DNA from 4 places in the Rossellomorea sp. FS2 genome. Region 2 is predicted to be linked to each of the others. Evidence: riboswitches for the same ligand, from Rfam matches in the RefSeq annotation. Region 2 holds a riboswitch; each other region holds the start of a gene.

Region 1 (5,207 bases), on a different contig from region 2:
AATCCCACATATTGCACCTGAAACATTCTACCAGTGGTTCATCTGGATCGGTGGTTCTGGTGCCACACTCGGTCTCGCACTGGCTATGGTATTCTTCTCAAGATCCAAGTATTTGAAAGCATTGGGACGGACTAGTATTGTCCCGGTCACGTTCAACATTAATGAGCCTATTATTTTCGGGGCACCGATTGTACTGAATCCTGTCCTGATTATCCCATTCGTCATCACACCGCTCGTTACGGCAACCATTGCATATGTGGCAACGGCTACAGGAATGATTTCACCGACCTATATCATGCCTCCGTGGACCCTGCCCGCACCGATTGGCGCATTCTTGGCAACCGGTGGAGACTGGAGGGCAGTGGTGATGGTCTTCATCAATATCGCAATCTCGTTCGCCATCTACTTCCCGTTCTTCAAGATGTATGATAAGAAAATGGTCAAAGTGGAAGAAAACGAGCAACAAGCAGCATAAGCGAAAGCGAGAAGCGGGAATCTCATGATCCCGCTTCTTCACTATGTATCACAAGGAGCGTGAACAAAATGATTGAAACTGTTATACCAAGAAGAATAGGATTCAAAAGCGTACTGGTTCTGATACTTACTGTATCCATAGGTCTCTTACTCTTATCAAAGCCTTTCATGAGTGCCGGAATGCCCAAGGAGTGGAGTATCTTCCTTGCGACTGGCATTTCCACGTCATTGGGCCTGAGTCTTGTCCTTCTGAAAATCGAAGGGCCGGTGACGAATTCGTCAATCAGGAAGAAAAGGTTATTGGTTGGAATCATTGTCAGCATCGCCATCAGTTTTGTCATGGCATTCGTTGTGAAGTAATACAGGAGGAGGAGCATTCATGAAAGAAGGCTTAAAAATCGTGACCATCGGCGGTGGCTCAAGCTACACGCCGGAGTTTGTGGAAGGGTTGATCAATCGTTATGATGAGCTGCCTGTCCGGGAGCTGTGGCTTGTGGATATCCCTGCTGGAAAAGAAAAGCTCGAGATTGTCGGGAGCCTTGCGCGGAGGATGGTGTCTAAGGCCGGTGTTCCCATGACCATTCACCTGGCTTTGGACCGGGAGGAAGCACTGGAGAATGCTGATTTTGTTACAACCCAGATGCGGGTCGGTCAGCTGAAGGCAAGGATTCAGGATGAAAGGCTGCCGATCAAGTACGGGATGATCGGACAGGAAACGAACGGGGCAGGTGGACTATTCAAAGGCCTCCGGACCATTCCGGTTCTTCTTGAGATTGCGGAGGATATGCAGCGTCTTTGCCCTGATGCATGGCTGATCAATTTCACCAACCCGGCTGGAATGGTGACGGAGGCGTTGCTCCGATACAGCAAGCATTCGAAAGTCGTGGGCGTATGCAACCTGCCGATCAATACGAAGATGACCATTGCCAGGCTTCTTGGCGTAGAAGTCGCTTCAGTCGATATCCGGTTTGCCGGCTTGAATCATATGGTGTACGGACTGGATGTGACGGTCGATGGGGGGTCCGTCCTTGGGAAGGTACTGGAACTGATGGGTGATGAGGATAAGCAGCTCAGCATGAAAAATATCGCCCCACTGCCATGGGATCCTGATTTCCTGAAAGCTCTCGGAGTCATACCTTGTCCGTATCACCGGTATTTTTACAAAACCAGTGAGATCCTCGAGAAACAGCTGGAGGAATTTAAAACGGGGACAACCCGTGCCGAGGTCGTCCAGCGATTGGAAGATGAATTGTTCGAGCTGTATAAGAACGAAGACCTTGATGTGAAGCCCCCGCAGCTTCAGGAGCGTGGAGGAGCCTACTACAGCGATGCCGCCTGCAATGTGATTTCTTCGATCTTCAATGATAAAGGGGACGTACAGACCCTGAACGTCAGAAATGACGGCAGTATCACGGGCATCCCTGATGAGTCCGCCGTGGAAGTGAACTGTGTCGTGACCAAAGAAGGGCCTAAACCGATCCATATAGGTGAACTGCCTGTAGCCGTCAGCGGACTTGTTCAACAGATCAAATCCTTTGAGCGGATCGCGGCAGAAGCAGCCGTGTCAGGCTCCTACGAAAAAGCCCTCCTCGCCATGACGATCAATCCGCTGGTCACCAGTGATTCGAGAGCAAAACCATTGTTGGATGAACTTCTGGAAGTCCACCGCGAATTTCTTCCTGCGTTCCATGCACAGTCGAACATCCTCTGAATGGCACATGTGGCACTTTTTTTTTGGTACCAAGGGTACCGTCAACGACAGTAGGACCTTCGAACGAATGTTAGAAATATTTTGACAAAGTAAAAGCTGGCATGCTAGTATTACCCTATTCAACGGACAAATAAATGATCGATACTCTTATGAAGAGCGGTGGAGGGACTGGCCCTGTGAAACCCGGCAACCATTCAACACTTGTTGAAAAGGTGCTAATTCCTGCAAAGCATCATGCTTTGGAAAATAAGAGAGGACATCCCTTTAAAGGGCCTCTCTATCGTGGAGAGGCTTTTTTCGTTGAGTTGAGAACTGAATAGGAAGATGCGACAGGTGCCGTGTGGAAGCATGGCTGAAAAGGGAAACCGGTGAAAGTCCGGTACGGTCCCGCCACTGTATGGGGAAGCAACTTATCACATCCACTGTTTCTGGAGGGAATGGGAAGGGATAAGGCGTGATGAACCTGAGTCAGGAGACCTGCCTGTTGTGTGCACTTGAGCTCTACGGGTCATAGAGGGGAGTGAGGAACGCGTGTTGGAATCATAGGATTGTCAACGTTTATTCATTGCGCGCAAAATCTCTCTTTCTCTGAAAGGGAGATTTTTTTATTGGAGAGAAAATGAGAAGGAGTGAGCAATATGGTGAAAAGTTCAAATCTCGGTTACCCGAGAATCGGTGAAAAACGAGAGTGGAAGAAAGCGCTGGAACAATTTTGGGAAGGAAAGCTAAAGGAAGAAGAATTTGTGGCGAAGACAGATGAGATCCGCCTTCGTCATCTTAAAAAGCAGTCGGATGCAGGGATTGACCTGATTCCTGTCGGGGACTTCAGCCTGTATGATCATGTATTGGATACAGCCGCCATGTTCGGGGTGGTCCCGAAGCGGTTCGGTCATGGGGGAGGGAAAGTCCCGTTGAAGACGTATTACGGTATGGCAAGGGGGACGGGCGACGCAGTGGCATCCACGATGACGAAGTGGTTCAACACCAATTACCATTACATCGTTCCCGAACTGGACGGGGCAACGCCTTCTTTGGCCGATAATCCCCCGCTTCGCTACTTCAAGGAAGCGAAGGAACAGCTTGGCATCATAGGGAAGCCCGTGCTCCTCGGCCCGGTAACGTTCGTAAAGCTGTCCAAAGGGTATGATCCCGAGGCGTTCGCAAGCACTGTCGATGGGTTCGTCCCGTTGTATGCGTCCATTCTCAAGGAGCTTGAAGAGGCTGGCGCCGGATGGGTTCAGATTGACGAACCCGTGTTATGTACCGATCTGACCGCTGAGGAGTGGACGGTCCTTGAGCAGGTCTATGACACGCTGATCAAGGCAGCGCCTCGAATCAAGGTCATCCTTCAAACCTACTTTGATCGCGTCAGTCGCTATGAGAGGGTGATCAGGCTTCCGGTGCATGGGATCGGATTGGATTTCGTACACGATGGTGGAGGGAATCGTCAGGCCCTGAACACCCATGGGTTCCCTGAAGACAAGGTCCTTGCCGCGGGGATCATTGATGGGAGGAATATATGGAAAGCAAATCTGAATCGGACCCTCGACTCGCTTGAGGAGTTGGAGAGCGCTGTTTCAAGAGACCGTCTGATCATCCAGCCATCATCGAGCCTGCTCCATGTGCCCGTCACAGTCAAAGGAGAGGAAGGACTCGGGGACCGCCTTACGCGCACACTTTCTTTTGCAGATGAAAAGCTGCAGGAAATTGTCACGGTTACAGAGGCAATCAAGGAAGGGCGTCCCTCTATCTCCAATGAGGAAGAAAGCTCTGACGGTCTCGAAAATATCAAACAATCCCGGACTCTCAGAGAGAGTGAGCAACTGGACGGAAATGAATTCCTTCATCGTGCCCCATTCTCTGAGAGGCGGGTCGTTCAGGAGGCAGAGCTCGGTCTTCCCCTCTTTCCAACCACTACGATTGGAAGCTTTCCGCAGACCAAAGAGGTGCGGAAAGAACGCCTGAAATGGAGGAGGGGGGAAGTGAGCGATCAGGACTACCGGACGTTCATCCAGGATGAGATCGGAAAGTGGATCGACATCCAGGAAAGAATCGGCCTGGACGTACTCGTTCACGGTGAATTCGAACGGACGGATATGGTGGAGTACTTCGGGGAGAAGCTTGGTGGATTTGCTTTTACCAAACAAGGCTGGGTTCAGTCCTATGGTTCACGCTGTGTGAAGCCTCCGATCATTCATGGGGAAGTAAGATTCCAAGAACCGATGACAGTGGATGAAACGGTCTTTGCGCAATCGTTGACTGAAAAACCTGTGAAGGGAATGTTGACTGGTCCAATCACGATTGTAAATTGGTCATTTGTCCGGACCGACATTCCGCGTTATGATGTCGCCAATCAAATTGCCCTGGCTTTGAGAAAGGAAGTCGAGGCCCTCGAGGCAAACGGAATCCGCATGATCCAAGTCGATGAACCGGCCCTCAGGGAGGGGATGCCGCTGCAGAAAGAAAAGAGGGCAGGCTACCTCGAGGCCGCCGTCCATGCTTTCAAACTTGCAACGTCATCTGTGAAAGACAGTACGCAAATCCACACCCATATGTGCTATTCGGAGTTTGGGGAAATCATCGAGAGCATCAAATCGCTTGATGCGGACGTCATATCCATCGAAACGTCAAGAAGCCATGGTAATCTCATTCATTCCTTTGAGGAAAACACCTATGCCCAAGGGATCGGTCTCGGCGTTTACGATATACACAGCCCTAGGGTTCCAACGCTCGAGGAGATGACTCAGAACATCGAACGGGCCATTCGTGTACTCGATCCGCAACTGTTCTGGATCAATCCGGACTGTGGTCTGAAAACACGCGGAACCGACGAAACCATCGAAGCCCTTGTCGTAATGGTGGAAGCAGCGAAGAAGATGAGGGAAACTGTTCTGGCAGCTCAACAGTGAACGGACACAAAAAGTGCGGACAGCACCCGTCTAGGGACGGTGCTGTCCGCACTTTGCTGTGCATATGAATCAATATTTCACACGCACGGTTTTGGCGTCTCGACTTTCAAGAC
Region 2 (5,207 bases):
AACCCGACGCAGAGATCTTGGCCGTGAATCTCACGTCTCAGGAGCATGTGGACGGTGCGGCGCAAAAGTTCGTGGACGGATACAAGATCACCTTCCCGGTGCTTCTTGATGAAGACGGAGCCGTCTGGGATGCCTACAGCATCATTACGATTCCGACCACATTCATGATCGACTCCAAAGGGATCATCCAGCACAAGATCCTTGGCCCGATGAATCAGGAAATGATGAAAGAGATGGTAGAAGGCATGAATTGAACCTCTTTTCTTCTCGGAATCTTCTGAATATGGTACACTCTTCTACATACCTATTTTCGTAGAGAGAGGATGGCCACAAGATGAATTTCACCACCAAGGTCGTACATAGCCAGCTGAAAGGAACAGAAGAAATCAAAAGTAAAACAACACCGATCTATCAAACATCCGCCTTTTCCTTTTCCTCACTGGAGGAACTGGAAGGGTTCTATGAAGGGAAATCACCTTATCTATATACAAGGACAGGGAATCCCAATCCTGATGAATTGGGTGGTCTTGTAGCAGCCCTTGAAGGGGCACCGGCGGGAGTCGCTGCTTCATCCGGGTTATCTGCGATCCTCGTTGGGATCCTGTCTGTCGTCCAGGCGGGGGACCATATCATCGCTGCTGAAGATCTATACGGCGGTACCTTCCATATGCTGAAGGAAGAGCTTGCCGGCTTCGGCATCTCTACTTCATTCGTGGACTTCACCGATCGCGAGGCGGTTAAGTCGGCGATTACGGACTCGACAAAGCTGCTCTACAGTGAAACGGTCACGAATCCGTTCATGCGGGTCGAGGATATCCCGGCCATGGTGGAAATGGCCAAAGAATACGGGCTTACGACGATGATCGACAATACGTTTGCGACCCCGTTCCTCCGTAAGCCTTTCACTGAAGGCATTGATATCGTTGCCCACAGCGCAACGAAGTACATAGGCGGACATAGCGACGTCACAGCAGGTGTTGTGACCGGAAGGCAGGATCTGGTGGATAAGGTGAGGGCAAAGATCGTCAACCTTGGTGCCAACCTCAGCCCGTTTGAAGCATGGCTCACATGCCGGGGAGCGAAGACCCTTGCCCTCCGTATGGAAAGGCAGGCCCTGAATGCCGAACTTCTTGCCGTCGAACTCAGGAGGCACGAATGGGTCAAACACGTCTACTATCCTAATAATCTATCTGAAAAAGGTCACGGAGCCATCGTCACCATCGAGCTTGAACCATCTGCCGATATGAGTACCTTCTTTAAGTCCCTTGGGTGGATCAAGATCATTCCGTCCCTTGCCGGGGTTGAAACGACTGTTTCTTATCCGTTGGGTACATCTCACAGGTCCCTGCCGGAGGAAGCACAGAAGAAGCTCGGGATCAATACGCATGTGGTCCGCATCTCACTTGGGATCGAAGACCCCGAAGACATCAAATCCCAAATGCTTTCAGCCATCAGCAAATGCCATGAAATCTAAAAAAGAACAAGCCATGAAACCAGCCGTGACAGGCGTCAATGGGTAATAAGACAAAAAATTCTAAAAATACCCTTGACTCCCGGCATGGCAACCCTTTATAATTCATGCTAACGAACACTTACAACTTAATGCTCTTATCCAGAGAGGTGGAGGGACTAGGCCCGATGAAACCCGGCAACCTTCATGTGCATACTTGCCATGAAAAGGTGCTAATTCCTGCAGGCGCATTGCCTGAAAGATAAGAGGAGGACCCTATTCAATTAGACCCTCTTCTTAGGAAGGGGGTTTTTATTTTTGCCCCTTTTCAGCCCCGACCATCATCCATCACAGATCAAACCCGACCATTAAAACAAACACTCAGGAGGAATGTACCATGACGAATTCATTCGATTTTGACACACTTTTGCTTCACGGAGGACAGGAAGCGGATCCTGCGACGGGATCGCGCGCGGTGCCGATCTATCAGACTACGTCGTATGTGTTTGACAGCAGCGAGCACGCAGCGAAGCTTTTCGGACTGGAAGAGCCGGGGAACATCTATACGCGGATCATGAATCCGACAGTAGACGTTCTTGAAAAACGCCTGGCCCTTCTTGAAGGCGGCATCGGAGCCCTCGGGGTATCATCGGGCATGGCGGCCATCTCCCTCTCGATCTTGAATATCGCAGGAGCCGGGGACGAGATCGTAGCTGCGACGAATCTGTACGGAGGCACCTATAATCTCTTCTCCACCACCCTGCCGAAATACGGCATCACCGTGCGCTTCGTCGACCCGACGGATCCGGAAAACTTCCGGAGTGCCATCAATGAGAAGACAAAGGCCGTATTCGCCGAAACGATCGGCAATCCGAGCCTTCATGTCCTGGATATCGAAGCGGTCGCCAAAGTGGCCCATGACCATCAGATCCCGCTTATCATCGATAACACATTTGCCACACCGTATGTGACGAGGCCCATTGAATGGGGGGCAGATATCGTCATCCATTCGGCCACCAAGTGGATCGGCGGTCACGGGACCGCGATCGGAGGTGTCGTCATCGACGGAGGGAAGTTCGATTGGAACAACAAGAAGTTCCCTGGATTCATCGAAGAGGACCGCAGCTACAATGGCCTCCGCTATGCGCAGGATGTGGGGGCAGCCGCGTTCATCACCAAGCTCAGGGTCCAGCTGCTGCGTGACCTTGGTGCCTGCCTGAGTCCGCAGAATGCCTTCCTCCTCCTGCAGGGACTGGAGACGCTTCACCTCCGCATCGAACGTCATACAGAGAATGCACGGAAAATCGCCGAGCATCTTGAATCCCATGAAGGGGTTGCGTGGGTTTCCTATCCTGGCCTCCCTTCACACCCGTCCCACAGCCTTGCCAAGAAATACTTGAAGAACGGTGCGGGCTCCATCGTCGTCTTCGGCATCAAAGGTGGCCGCGATTCGGGACGCAAGGTGGTAGACAATATTTCATTATGGTCCCATGTGGCCAACGTAGGGGATGCGAAGTCCCTGATCATCCACCCCGCCTCCACGACCCATCAGCAGCTGAACGATGAGGAGATCAGGGCAACGGGCGTAACGGAAGACCTTGTCAGGCTGTCTGTCGGCCTGGAATCGGCAAAGGATCTGATCTCTTCCCTGGATGAAGCCATCGAGAAGGCGCGAGAAACGTCAAACGTGTGAAGGAGGCGGAGGAATGAGTAGCGATACGACACCATATGAATTGAACACCGTCACCCTTCCGTCCCTTGTCCTTGAAAATGGAGAAACCCTCCGACATGTAAAGTTGCCCTACGAACGCACGGGAAATCAATCAGGTCCCGTCATCCTTGTCTGCCATGCCCTCACCGGCACCCATATCGTGAAAGGGACGAGTGAAGACAGGGGATGGTGGGACGGCTTGATCGGTGCCGGCTCCTACATCGATACCAACCGCTACAACGTCATCGCCTTCAACGTCCTCGGGGGCTGCGAGGGGGCAACGGGTCCCGCATCCGAAAATCCAGGCACCGGCAGGCGGTACGGCTCCCGTTTCCCGACCATCACGATCCGGGATATGGTGAATGCCCAGTACCTGGCCCTCCGGGAGCTTGCTATCACCAACGTGGAAGCCGTTGTTGGAGGATCCCTCGGGGGAATGCAGGCCCTGGAATGGGGCATCCTGCATCCACGCTTCATGAAAAAGATCTTCGCCCTCGCCGTCACGCCTGCACTGAACGATTATGGCCTCGCCTTCAATCATATCGGGATCACAGCCATCGAGCAGGATCCTGATTTCAACGGAGGAGACTATCCTCCCGGCACCAGGCTGAAGGGGCTTGAAGTGGCGCGCATGGTGGGGATGGTCACCTACCGCACATCTGAATTATTCGATCATCGATTCCAACGGCAGGAGAAGGAAGGCGTCTATAACGTGGAGAGCTACCTGGACTATCAGGGTGTGAAGCTCGGAAGGCGTTTTGACCCCAACAGCTATCTGACCCTCTTGAAGGCGATGAACTCACATGACCTCCAGAGGGGGCGCGATCACGATCCCGCTGACTCCTTTTATCCGGAACTAATTGCCATCAGCTACGAAGGAGATCTCGTGTATCCATCTGCCTCCCTGGAAGCATTCGCTCGCTCCGTGCCGAAGGGAAGGCATTATTTCATCCCGACGAAGTTCGGCCATGATGGATTCTTGGTTGAGTTCGAGAAATGGGGAGGTCTCCTGTCTTCCCATCTTGAAGAAAACAAGCCCCTTGTTTCAAGGGTGAAATGATCATAACTTGTCCCCCGTCATCATATAGTGGAATAAGCAAAGACATCGCACCGCTGACCAGCGCGTTCTTGTGCGGTGTCTTTTTCTATGAAGAGGCGGGGGGAGACGTATGAACAGGAAGGGCCAGAAGCTCATGACCATCACACTCAGCATGCTTGTGGGGGCGGGAGCCATGTATGGGGGACTGGAATGGACGGGCAGTCCCGATGAAACTGCGGAACTGGATCAGAGCGCGAATGATAAGCTCCATAAGGTGGAGGTCGCCTATGACCTCATCAGCGATAAATTCTTCCAGGACGTCGATAAATCGGAGCTGGTGGAAGGAGCCATCCAGGGCATGCTCGAAACGCTCGATGATCCGTATTCCGTCTATATGAACGCGGCAACCGCAGCGCAGTTCAATGACGCATTGGATTCTTCCTTCGAAGGGATCGGAGCTGAAATCACGATTCTTGACGGGAAGCTCGTAATCGTCGCGCCATTTAAAAATTCACCTGCAGAAAAAGCGGGCCTCAAGCCGAATGATGAAATCATCTCCGTGAACGGGGAGAGCATCAAGGGACTCAATCTGTTTGAGTCCACTTTGAAGATCCGAGGCAAAAAAGGGACCGAAGTCAAGCTCGGCATCAAGAGGGAAGGCTTGTCTGAACCTCTCATCATCGGGGTCAAACGGGACGACATCCCGGTTGAAACCGTCCACTCCGACGTAAAGAAAGTGGACGGAAAGGAGATGGGCTACATCCAGATCACGACGTTCTCCGAGAATACGGCGAAGGACTTCAAGAAACAGCTCAAAGAGCTTGAAGGGAAGGATCTCGGGGGTCTGGTCATCGACGTCCGTGGAAATCCAGGCGGCCTGTTGTCATCCGTCAATGAAATCCTCAAGGAGTTCGTGACGAAAGATAAGCCGTTCGTCCAGATCCAGGAGCGGAGCGGTGAAGTGATGAAGAGCTTCTCCGATAAAGAGAAGAAAAAAGCCTACCCGG
Region 3 (5,207 bases), on a different contig from region 2:
ACAAATGTACGGGGTTTTTGTCAAAGGAACTGACGTGGATTTTTCCAAAACTTAGGATTCCAACGGAAAAAGGACGCACCGTTTATGGGCGTCCCTTCAAGGTAGTAGTTGATGCGATGCATCATTTCACGGAGTAATTTTTCTAGAGGATTTCTCAGATGTCGATTACGATGCGGGTCTTTTGAGCAAATGTCTACTGTAATATTCCATTTCGGCCTCGCTTCGGTCCAGGGAAGCTTTATCATACTCGTTCAAGAGGCGGTCGAGTTCCTGACTGCAGGCCAGGGTCTCTTTGGCACCAAGCCCGTGCGTTTCTCCAAGAGAGATCATTTCCGAACGCTTTTGATTGATCTTCAACAATAACCACTTTCGTTTCAGCATTTGGTTCATCCATCTAACCCCTTTTGATTGCTTGCTTTATTTGAGCATTATCTCAGGGTTTACTAGAAAAGTAAATAGAACCGCAAAACAAGACAAAACAATCAGTTATAGACGAAATTTCGACATCGGCTGCCATATAAAAACCCGTTCCCCTTTTGATAGGGAACAGGTTTTTCGGGTGGTTTCAATCAGTAGATCGGAACCCATCCTTCTTTCGTAACGAAGATTCTCACGGCCACTACCTTCCTGTCATCTGCCAGTGTGAAATAATGGCGGATGTTTTCCGGAACGGAAATCAGATCGCCTGGATTCAGGTGGACTTCAAAGAAATCACTATCACTTCCCTGGATGATGAACACTCCATGCCCACTGACGATGAATCGGACCTCATCATCGGTATGGTGATGTTCCTGTTGGAAATTCTTCAAAAGCTCATCAAGGTTCGGGGTGCTGTCTGATAAGGAAATGATATCCCACGCTTCATATCCGCGTCTGGCTGAAATATCTTCAATTTCACCCTTGAACGTCGTGAGGATCCTATCTTTTTCTTCATCAGAAAGGTCGAATTTTTCTTGGAGATCGCCACTCAGTTTCCCGATGTCCCAGTGTTCATAAATGACACCCTGGTCATTCAGATACTGAATCACCTCTTCTTGATTGTCGATGACTTTACCGCTTCCTTGTACCTTGATCGTCGTCATGATTTTTCCTCCTTTTATAGTTGAAGTGGAACAATGGATTTTAATGATAAGAGAGACAGCTGATATTGAAATAGGAACTCACATGCTTCGAGAAGCTTTTTCGCTTCGAAACCGCTCCGTCCCCAAACCGTGATTCCGTGATTCCGGATCAGGACGGCACCGGCATCTTCTGTCACATGATGGGAGAAGGCGCTCGCAAGGGTTGGAATATCAGCATGATTCGGGATGATAGGAAGGATAAGTTCATCCTCTTGCCCCCATTTCCCAAACGCTTTGATCAATTCCTGATTTATGAAGGTGATCTCCCCCTGATCCCCGTAGAGCTCACTGATCACATTATTGGCTACGGTATGCACATGAAGGGAACAGACTGCCTGTGACCTTTTGAAAATATGCGTGTGGAGGAGGGTTTCTGCCGAGGGCTTGAGAACCGTTTCCTCCAGTGGATTCCCATCCAGGTCAACGAGTAGGAAATCCTCCGCCGTCCTTTTCCTCTTATCTTTTCCGCTGGCGGTCACGAGGAAAGCACCGGGGACCGATCCAACCTTGATGGCCAGGTTCCCTGAAGTGCCCATGAACCAGTCACGCTCCCCCAGTTCCCCCTTGATAGCGGACAGCTCTTCCCATTCTCTTTGATAGCTCATGCCTTCACCCCTTCCTTCAGTACTTTAATGCACTCATGGAATGTGTCGAATGGAGTATGGGGAATTCCCAATTCACGGCACGTGTCGGCAAGATAGTCCCTTGCAAGCACCTTGTCTGTCACTTTCGCCATTTCAAGGTCTGTCACAGAGTCTCCTATGGCGATCACTTCTGCCCCCTCCGGTATGGAAAGGGAGCGGAGAACGGACGGTTTGCAACATCCACATCCTCCGTTTCCGCATTGCCCATCACAAGGATAAGGCCAATTGATCGAAATGGAGGGACCACTGAAATCCGCTTCGTTACAGTAGATTCCTGAAAACGGTCCATATCCGTCCAGGAGGGGGCGGACAAAGAAATCGATCCCTCCACTCACGATATATAACGGGATTCCTTCCTCTTTCGTAAATTGAACAAAGTCCCCGAATCCCTCTCTGATGGTCGCCGTATGCAAGAGGTAGTCCACGAGCTCATCTTTTTGTCGGGAAGGCAGGAGGGAGAACATCTCCCCCACCCCTCTCTCGATCGACATCGTCCGGTCAAGTATGGCATCTTTGAGCCCCTCCCATTCCGGAGGTGCAAATTGCTTCATGAGGGAGATGATATTATCGGTTTTCGTGATCGTTCCATCAAAATCACACAGGATGATCCGCTCCGTCATCAGCCCTTCCCTCCCTTGCTCCACAAGCTTAGAGCGACTCTCAGTTCGTCACCATGGGCTTCTTCAAGGGGAATTCCCGCTTTCACCGCGTCAATTGCCTGTCGGAAGGCGAGCCCTCCGCTTTCAGCGCCTCCGGGATGACCGTGGACCCCGCCGCCGGCATTGATCACACACTCTTCACCAAAATCTTCCACAAGGTGTGGTACTAGTCCTGGATGGATGCCTGCCGATGGGACAGAGAATGTCTTTTTGAACGGGGAAGGCTCATCCGTAAGCTCTCTACTGATGGCCAGTACTTGATCTTTCTCCAGTGCCACACTTCCATACGGTGAAGGAAACAGAGAAAAATCCGCCCCCGTCATCCGCAAAAATTTCCCCAGCCACAAGGAATAGGCGACTCCGTGATGGGGAGCCTGGGCAACGGCACCTGAAAAGGCAGGGTGTGCCATGAGGGGGAGTCCGATGTTATCATCTTCCCTGAGTTCCTGGAGGACATCGAGAGAATAGGAAAATACGTTGAATAGCAGGGCATCCGCTCCTAGTTCCCGTGCTTTTCTTGCCTTATCCCGTAGCTCCGACGTCCGTCCGGTCAGATTTACCGCATAGAGCGTCCGTTTACCTGTTTCGTCCCGTACCTCATCGAGGATCCGCCTTCCGTTTTTCACACGCTCTTCAAACGGTGTCAGGGGGTTATCAAAAAGGATTTCATCATCCTTCACCAAGTCCACGCCTCCGAGTGCTTGGGCACGAAGCTGATCTTCCAGATAAGCAAGATCCCTCCCGATCACTCCCTTGAAGATGCTCATGAGAAGCGGGCGATCCTTCACGCCGGTCAGCTCCCTGATCCCATCGATCCCGTACCGTGGTCCGGGGTAGTGACGGTTCAGATCGTCACTGAATTCGAGATTGATAAGCTTTACTTGACCATCCAGAGACAGTTTCCCGAAGACCGTGGTCAAGATCGCAGGGATGTCGTTGGAATAATTCCTTCCTGGATAGGCTATCGAGATCTCTCCCAGCCCCTCACCCGCTTCTTCGTTGATGGAAACGACCTTTCCCTTGTATTTCAAAAGCTGTTCTTGTTCAAGCTGAGGAAGATCGGTCCACGATCCCACCGTCAGTCCAAGGGCTATGCCTTCCGCCTTTTTTTCGAAAGACCCTTTCGGCCCAGGCAATCTATACGTTGCAATCACTTCGCTCATGTTCTTCATACCTCCTTCATCAATCAAAAAAAGCCCCTTCTGATAAGAAGAGGCTTTTATTCCATCACTCTATCTTATCTCCCAGCTTCTGCTGCAAGAATTAGCACCGTGCTCGTAATGAGTCGGTTGCCGGGCTTCATCGGGCCAGTCCCTCCGCCTGCTCTTGATAAGAATCTATTCATTTGGTTTCCAGTAGGATTATTGCATCGATCGGGATTCCTGTCAATCCCTTTTGTCGAACAAATGTAAATTTTCAATCCTTTTCACAGCTTCCTGAAGCCTTTCCTCACTGGTAAGGAGACCTACCCGGACATACCCTTCCCCGTGATCCCCGAAGCCGATGCCAGGCGCCACGGCTACATGGGCCTTTTCAAGGAGTAGGTTCGAGAATTCCATCGACGTGAAGCCTGCCGGCACTTTGAGCCAGGCGAAAAATGAGCCTTCCGGTGCATCCACATCCCAACCGATGGATCTCAATCCACCGATGAGGGCATTCCTTCTGCTTTCATAGGTTTCAAGCTGCTCCTGGACGCATTCCTGCGGTCCGAGGAGCGCGGTCACCGCTGCTTCCTGAATGGCACCAAAGAGGCTTACATACATATGATCCTGCATGAGATTGATGGCTTCAATCACACTCTCGTTCCCGACGGCAAATCCTACACGCCATCCCGCCATATTGTACGTTTTGGAAAGAGTATAGATTTCAATGCCGACATCCTTAGCTCCATCTGTTTCAAGGAAGCTATTGGGACGCTTGCCTTCAAAGCCGATTGCCCCATAGGCAAAATCGTGTACCACACAGATATCATGGCTACTTGCCAATTTTACCGTTTCCTCAAAAAAGGCTGGCGTGGCTACTGCTCCCGTGGGGTTATTCGGATAATTCAGGAACATAAGCTTGGATCCGTCGAGTTCTGCTTCACTCAACCGGCTGTAATCGGGGAGAAAATCATTTTCCTCAAGCAGCGGCATCAGCTTCATCTCCGCTTCTGCAAGTGCCACCCCGGATAGATAATCAGGATACCCCGGGTCCGGAACCAGCACGGATTCACCCGGATTCACCAGGCACTGCGGGATCTCCACGAGACCCGCCTTCCCCCCGAAGAGAATGGCTACTTCTTTGTCAGGATCCAGTTCCACCCCGTATTCCCTTTTATAGAAAAGCGCTACCGCCTCTTTGAAAGAGGACATCCCCCTGAAAGGAGAATAGCGATGATTCAATGGGTTTTCGGCCGCAGCCTTCAAACTCTCCACGATATGTTCAGGCGTGGGCCTGTCAGGGTTACCCTGCCCTAGGTTTATGACATCATGGCCTTCGTTCATAACCCGTTGCACGTTGGAGGTCAATTCAGCGAAAAATTGCTTTGGGAGCGAATCGAGGCGATCCGCAAATGGGAATGTTTTCATCTCTTCACCTTCTGAATGTTCAAATATTCTTCACTTTCAAATTCTAGCTACAAATGATATAACGGAAAATAACGAATGTAAAGTAAAATCTTACAATTACCTCCGAAAGGTGCTGATCATATGACTAAGATCGGACTCGCACAAATGGACATCCGGTATGGAGACCCTGAAACCAACTACACAGAAGCAGAGAAATGGTTCGTGAAAGCAGAT
Region 4 (5,207 bases), on a different contig from region 2:
AACGAACTCCGATGTCGTCATCACGGAAATCGGCGGAACGGTTGGGGATATCGAATCCCTTCCATTCCTTGAAGCCATCCGTCAAATCAAGAGTGATGTGGGTCGCGACAACGTCATGTACATCCACTGTACGCTTGTTCCTTACATCAAAGCAGCGGGTGAAATGAAAACAAAACCGACGCAACACAGCGTGAAAGAACTTCGCAGCCTGGGAATCCAGCCGAATGTCATCGTTGTCCGTGCAGAAATGCCGATGACTCAAGACATGAAGGACAAGATCGCCCTGTTCTGTGACATCGACAAGCATGCGGTCATCGAAGCAACAGATGCCGACACCCTATACTCCATCCCACTATCCCTACAGGAGCAAAAGCTCGATGAACTCACGTGTCAGCACCTTAAGCTTGAATGCCATGAGCCTGATATGACCGAATGGACAGAGCTCGTTGAACGCGTCCGCAACCTATCGCGCAAAACGACGATCGCCCTTGTCGGTAAATATGTAGAGCTTCAAGATGCGTACATTTCCGTTGTGGAAGCACTCCGCCATGCCGGGTACCATTTCGACAGCGACATCCAAGTGAAATGGTTGAACTCAGAGCTCATCAATAAAGAGAACGTTCAAGAACAACTGGCTGATGCCGATGGGATCCTTGTCCCTGGAGGATTCGGCGACCGCGGTGTCGAAGGGAAGATCGTGGCAACCCAGTATGCACGTGAGAACAAAGTTCCGTTCCTTGGAATCTGCCTTGGCATGCAGCTTGCTTCCGTAGAATATGCACGTAACGTCCTTGGACTGGAAGGCGCACATTCTGCAGAATTGAATCCTGATACACCGCATCCGATCATCGACCTTCTGCCTGAGCAAAAGGATATTGAAGACCTTGGTGGGACACTCCGCCTCGGACTTTACCCTTGTAAGCTGACTGAAGGCTCAAAAGCCTATGCAGCCTATGATGGAGAAGTGGTGTATGAGCGCCATCGCCACCGTTTCGAATTCAACAATCACTACCGTGAGCAAATGGAGAAAGCAGGATTTGTCTTCTCAGGAACAAGCCCGGACGGACGTCTTGTGGAAGTCATCGAGCTTAGCGACCACCCATGGTTCGTCGCTTCCCAGTTCCACCCGGAATTCACATCCCGCCCGACACGTCCGCAGCCTCTCTTCAGAGATTTCATCGAAGCGACGCTTGCTTACGGAGAAAACTGATCACGATCATGAACGCCGCCGGCTTATGCCGGCGGTTTTTTTGTGAATTGACACGTTTAAAAGGATCACATCTTCTTTTGCTTTGGAAGAGAAGGGTGGTGGGGAAGGGATGGAGTAGGGGCAGGGGGAAGTTGGTAATAAGGGTCGGAAGTCGATTATAAAAGTTGGTAGTTGATCATAAAGCTTCCAAGTTGAAAATAACCCGTCAAAGTTGTCAGTAGATTTCGATAAAAAAGCGGAAGTTGGTAATAAAAAGTTGAAAGTCGGTAGAAAAACTCCAGAAGTTGAAAATAAAAATGAAAAAGTCGGTAATAAATGGGTTGGTGGAGAGGTAAAAGGGATGGGAATGGTGAAAAATGATTGGATTTTCTACAAATTAAGGGATGAAAGAGCCCCATCATAGCCCCGCTACACCCATTTTTGATCCAGTCGGCAAAAATCGCCCCTCCTTTTCTTGAAATAACCCATCGTTCACTCCATCCAACGTGCCGCACCACTCACCATAGAATAGCTGAATGCTAACTTAGAAAACCCCGTGGACCATCTAACCACCCTTTCAGTGGTTTATTCATACGTAATAGTCACCACAAAGTGGACGGAAGCGGAAGTGTCTCGACTGCCTCCCCGTGGAAATCAAGTCCCTGCAGCGAAAGGGAACGCCCCCCGTTCCTGTTCATTGCTTTTTGAAGGAGAGAACGATTAGGCTTTAAACTTATAGAATTCCAAAAAGAATATTGACAATATTCACTCACCTCGTTAAGATATCCAATATGTAATCAAAATTTCATAGTTTTCTCTTATAAAGAGTTGGCAGAGGGACTGGCCCGATGATGCCCGGCAACCTACCGTATACACGGAAAGGTGCTAAGACCTGCAGGATGTGATTCCTGAGTGATAAGAGTGCGTTCATCCGTACATACACCTCTTTTCCTCAGGAAAAGAGGTTTTTATTTTTGTAGAGAAAAAATGAGGCGGGAAGATCCCGGAAGGAGAAGAGAGAATGAAAAAGGTTTTATCAGTACTCTTATTTGCGACACTACTCATCACACTGGCTGCCTGTCAGCCGAACGTATCGTCAGAATCCAAAGGGGAAGAAAAGCAGGGGACGTCCGAGCACCCGCTGGCAGGGAAGAAGATTGCCTTGATCATGCAGATCAACCTGGGGACGTTCTCGGCCCAGTATATTGAAGGAGTAAAAGAGCAGGTGAAGAAATTCGGCGGGGAAGTACAGGTATTCACTTCTGAAGGGGACTTGGCCAAAATGTCTTCGAATCTGGATGCGGCCATCAACCAGAAGTTTGATGGGATCCTCATTGACCACGGCACGAAGGAAGCGTTGCAATCAGGAGTGGAAAAAGCAAAAGAGGCCAAGATACCGGTCGTCGTGTTTGATGCCGATGTGGAATCGGATGGTGTGACCGTCCTTGAACAGGGGGATCAGCAGATGGCGGAACAGACCCTTTCCAAACTCTCTGATGAGCTTGGAGGCAAGGGGAATATCGTGAAAATCTGGGTGGCAGGATTCGCTCCGATGGAAAGGCGTCAAGTCGCGTATCAGGAGTTCCTGAAAGAGAACCCGGATATCAAAGAAGTGGCTGCATTCGGAGCGGCGACCAACAACACGGCCCTGGATACCCAGGCACAGATGGAAGCGATCCTGAAGCAGTATCCGAAAGGAGAAATCGATGCGGTATGGGCCGCGTGGGATGAATTCGCCAAAGGGGCCGTCCGTGCCATCGAAGCGGCAGGGAGAAACGAGATCAAGGTGTACGGAATCGATATGAGCGACGAAGATCTCCAGATCATCCAGAAAGAAGGAAGCCCATGGGTGGCGTCCGCAGCAGTGGACCCGAAGGATATCGGCCGCGTGCAGGTCCGCTTCCTTTACCAAAAGCTTGACGGGGAGGAAACGCCTCAAACGGTGAAGCTTGAACCGGTCTTCGTCGAGAAAGAGCAGCTTCCGGAAGAAACGATCACCACCGATCAATTGAGTGAGCATATCGACGGCTGGGGGGCGAGCGAACAAGGGTATTCCAACGAGTTGAAGAAGCTCGAGGCATCATTTGAATCGTAAAGGAGTGGACGATGTGTCTGCTGTAGTGGAAATGGTGAAGATGAACAAAGCGTTTGCCGGGGTGCAGGCACTGAAGGAGGCTTCTTTTGAAGTAAGGGCAGGAGAAGTGCATGCGCTCTTGGGGGCAAACGGTGCAGGGAAAAGTACCCTGATGAAAATCCTGTCCGGCGCGTATGAGCAGGATGAAGGGGAGATCCGCCTGAACGGTGAGAAGGTGACATGCCGCACGCCTAAGGAAGCAAAGGACCATGGGATCCACTGTGTGTATCAGGAAGTCGACACGGCGCTCATAGCCGGGTTGAGTGCCATGGAAAATATCCTGTTGGACGATTTTTCCCCGGGAGGATCCTTCTTCATCCGGAAGAAAGCGATGGAGAAAAAGGCGGGGGAAGGGTTGAAGCGGATCAAGCATGAATCGATCCCTTTGCAGGAACCGGTGGGCAGGCTCAGTCTTGCGGATAAACAGATGATTTTATTGACGAGGTGCCTCCTGAGGGATGCCAAGGTCCTGATATTGGATGAGCCCACTGCCCCCCTCAGCTCTACGGAAACAGAAAAACTGTTCCGTGTCATTGAAGAGTTGAAGGCGTCTGGCGTTGCCATCATCTTCATTTCCCACCGGCTGCCGGAAGTCTTCCAGATCTCCGACCGCATCACGGTCATGAAGGACGGAGGCACGGTGGGAACGTACGAAACGCAGGAAGTCACGCCGAGGGCCATCGTCGAAGCGATGATCGGGGGGACATACAAAGAGGAGTTCAACCGGAATCAGTCGGTGACCGGTGACGTATTATTCGAGGCAAGTGGTGTCTCGGATGGTGCGTTGCTGAAGGATATATCGCTCACCGTACGTGAAGGGGAGATCGTAGGCGTGGCCGGGCTTGTCGGCGCAGGCAAGACCGAACTTGCCAAGTCGCTCTTCGGGGCCGTGCCAGCCAAAGGCCGATTCAAGCTGAAGGGAAAAGAGATCGGCCACTCCAGCCCTGTGGATGCGGTCCGTAACGGTCTTGCGCTGGTACCGGAAGAACGGAGGAAGGAGGGCTTGTTCGTCCATGAGTCCATCCGGAAGAATCTGAGCTTCCCGGCTTTACGATCCATTTCAAAGAACCTATGGATCAATAAGGAAAAGGAAAGGGAGATGTCACGGGAAGTCATTGCATCCCTTGGCATCAAGGCGTCCAGTGACAGCCTGCATGCCCACTATTTGAGCGGGGGTAATCAACAAAAGGTGGCCATCGGGAAGTGGCTCACCATGGATGCATCCCTGTTATTGTTCGATGAGCCCACCAAAGGGGTGGACGTTGGGGCAAAAAAAGAGATTTTCCACTTGATCCAGTCCCTTGCGGAAAAAGGGAAGGGGATCCTGTACTTCTCCTGTGAACTGCAGGAGATCATGGCGATTTCTGATCGCATCCTGGTCATGTACGACGGGGAGGTCGTGAAGGAATTGACCAGGGAAGAAGCAACCCAGGAGACGATTTTGTACTACGCTTCAGGAGGGAAGGACACACGTGAAGACGCTCGACTATTTGTTTAAATACGGGGCCATCGCCATGATGGTCATCATTTTGATTTTTTTCAGTTTGTATAATCCGGTGTTTTTCACATATGGAAACATCTCGGATATCCTCAGGTCGATTTCCATTGTTACCCTGGTTGCAATTGGCGTGACCTTTACGCTGGCCGTCGACGGGTTCGACTTGTCCGTCGGTTCCACGGTTTCTCTGTCAACCGTCATTACCGCCTCCCTGATGGTATGGTATGAGGCGCCTCTCTGGCTGGTCATCCTCCTGCCGATTGCCGTAGGGGCTCTTGTCGGTCTATTCAACTCCTTTCTCATCGTCAAGATCGGGATTCCAGACCTCCTGGCGACCCTCGGGGCAATGTACATCATTTCCGGGCTTCACCGGACCTATACAGAAG

The links. A riboswitch is a leader RNA that binds a small molecule or an ion and turns the genes downstream of it on or off. The one in region 2 is predicted to bind S-adenosylmethionine.
Region 1: linked by a shared signal. The riboswitch ahead of metE (5-methyltetrahydropteroyltriglutamate--homocysteine S-methyltransferase) and the one ahead of ACNA6I_RS17135 (O-acetylhomoserine aminocarboxypropyltransferase/cysteine synthase family protein) in region 2 are both predicted to bind S-adenosylmethionine.
Region 3: linked by a shared signal. The riboswitch ahead of ACNA6I_RS08270 (2,3-diketo-5-methylthiopentyl-1-phosphate enolase) and the one ahead of ACNA6I_RS17135 (O-acetylhomoserine aminocarboxypropyltransferase/cysteine synthase family protein) in region 2 are both predicted to bind S-adenosylmethionine.
Region 4: linked by a shared signal. The riboswitch ahead of ACNA6I_RS20795 (sugar ABC transporter substrate-binding protein) and the one ahead of ACNA6I_RS17135 (O-acetylhomoserine aminocarboxypropyltransferase/cysteine synthase family protein) in region 2 are both predicted to bind S-adenosylmethionine.

The regions. Positions count from the first base shown of each region.
Region 1 covers NZ_JBLRVS010000004.1:83,973-89,179, reverse strand. The annotation lists gene ACNA6I_RS11060 (PTS sugar transporter subunit IIC) at 1-475, shown strand, start outside; gene ACNA6I_RS11055 (hypothetical protein) at 544-834, shown strand; gene ACNA6I_RS11050 (6-phospho-beta-glucosidase) at 854-2,185, shown strand; SAM riboswitch class I at 2,330-2,438, shown strand; cobalamin riboswitch at 2,500-2,685, shown strand; gene metE (5-methyltetrahydropteroyltriglutamate--homocysteine S-methyltransferase) at 2,824-5,094, shown strand; gene ACNA6I_RS11040 (glycoside hydrolase family 10 protein) at 5,164-5,207, opposite strand, start outside.
Region 2 covers NZ_JBLRVS010000005.1:139,935-145,141, forward strand. The annotation lists gene ACNA6I_RS17125 (peroxiredoxin family protein) at 1-254, shown strand, start outside; gene ACNA6I_RS17130 (trans-sulfuration enzyme family protein) at 335-1,474, shown strand; SAM riboswitch class I at 1,606-1,719, shown strand; gene ACNA6I_RS17135 (O-acetylhomoserine aminocarboxypropyltransferase/cysteine synthase family protein) at 1,848-3,143, shown strand; gene metX (homoserine O-acetyltransferase MetX) at 3,157-4,221, shown strand; gene ACNA6I_RS17145 (S41 family peptidase) at 4,331-5,207, shown strand, end outside.
Region 3 covers NZ_JBLRVS010000001.1:1,581,271-1,586,477, forward strand. The annotation lists gene ACNA6I_RS08250 (aspartyl-phosphate phosphatase Spo0E family protein) at 166-390, opposite strand; gene ACNA6I_RS08255 (1,2-dihydroxy-3-keto-5-methylthiopentene dioxygenase) at 570-1,082, opposite strand; gene ACNA6I_RS08260 (methylthioribulose 1-phosphate dehydratase) at 1,097-1,726, opposite strand; gene ACNA6I_RS08265 (2-hydroxy-3-keto-5-methylthiopentenyl-1-phosphate phosphatase) at 1,723-2,385, opposite strand; gene ACNA6I_RS08270 (2,3-diketo-5-methylthiopentyl-1-phosphate enolase) at 2,385-3,596, opposite strand; SAM riboswitch class I at 3,659-3,760, opposite strand; gene ACNA6I_RS08275 (pyridoxal phosphate-dependent aminotransferase) at 3,810-4,994, opposite strand; gene ACNA6I_RS08280 (carbon-nitrogen family hydrolase) at 5,115-5,207, shown strand, end outside.
Region 4 covers NZ_JBLRVS010000007.1:285,871-291,077, reverse strand. The annotation lists gene ACNA6I_RS20805 (CTP synthase) at 1-1,210, shown strand, start outside; gene ACNA6I_RS20800 (hypothetical protein) at 1,467-1,613, shown strand; SAM riboswitch class I at 2,005-2,111, shown strand; gene ACNA6I_RS20795 (sugar ABC transporter substrate-binding protein) at 2,211-3,284, shown strand; gene ACNA6I_RS20790 (sugar ABC transporter ATP-binding protein) at 3,316-4,821, shown strand; gene ACNA6I_RS20785 (ABC transporter permease) at 4,838-5,207, shown strand, end outside.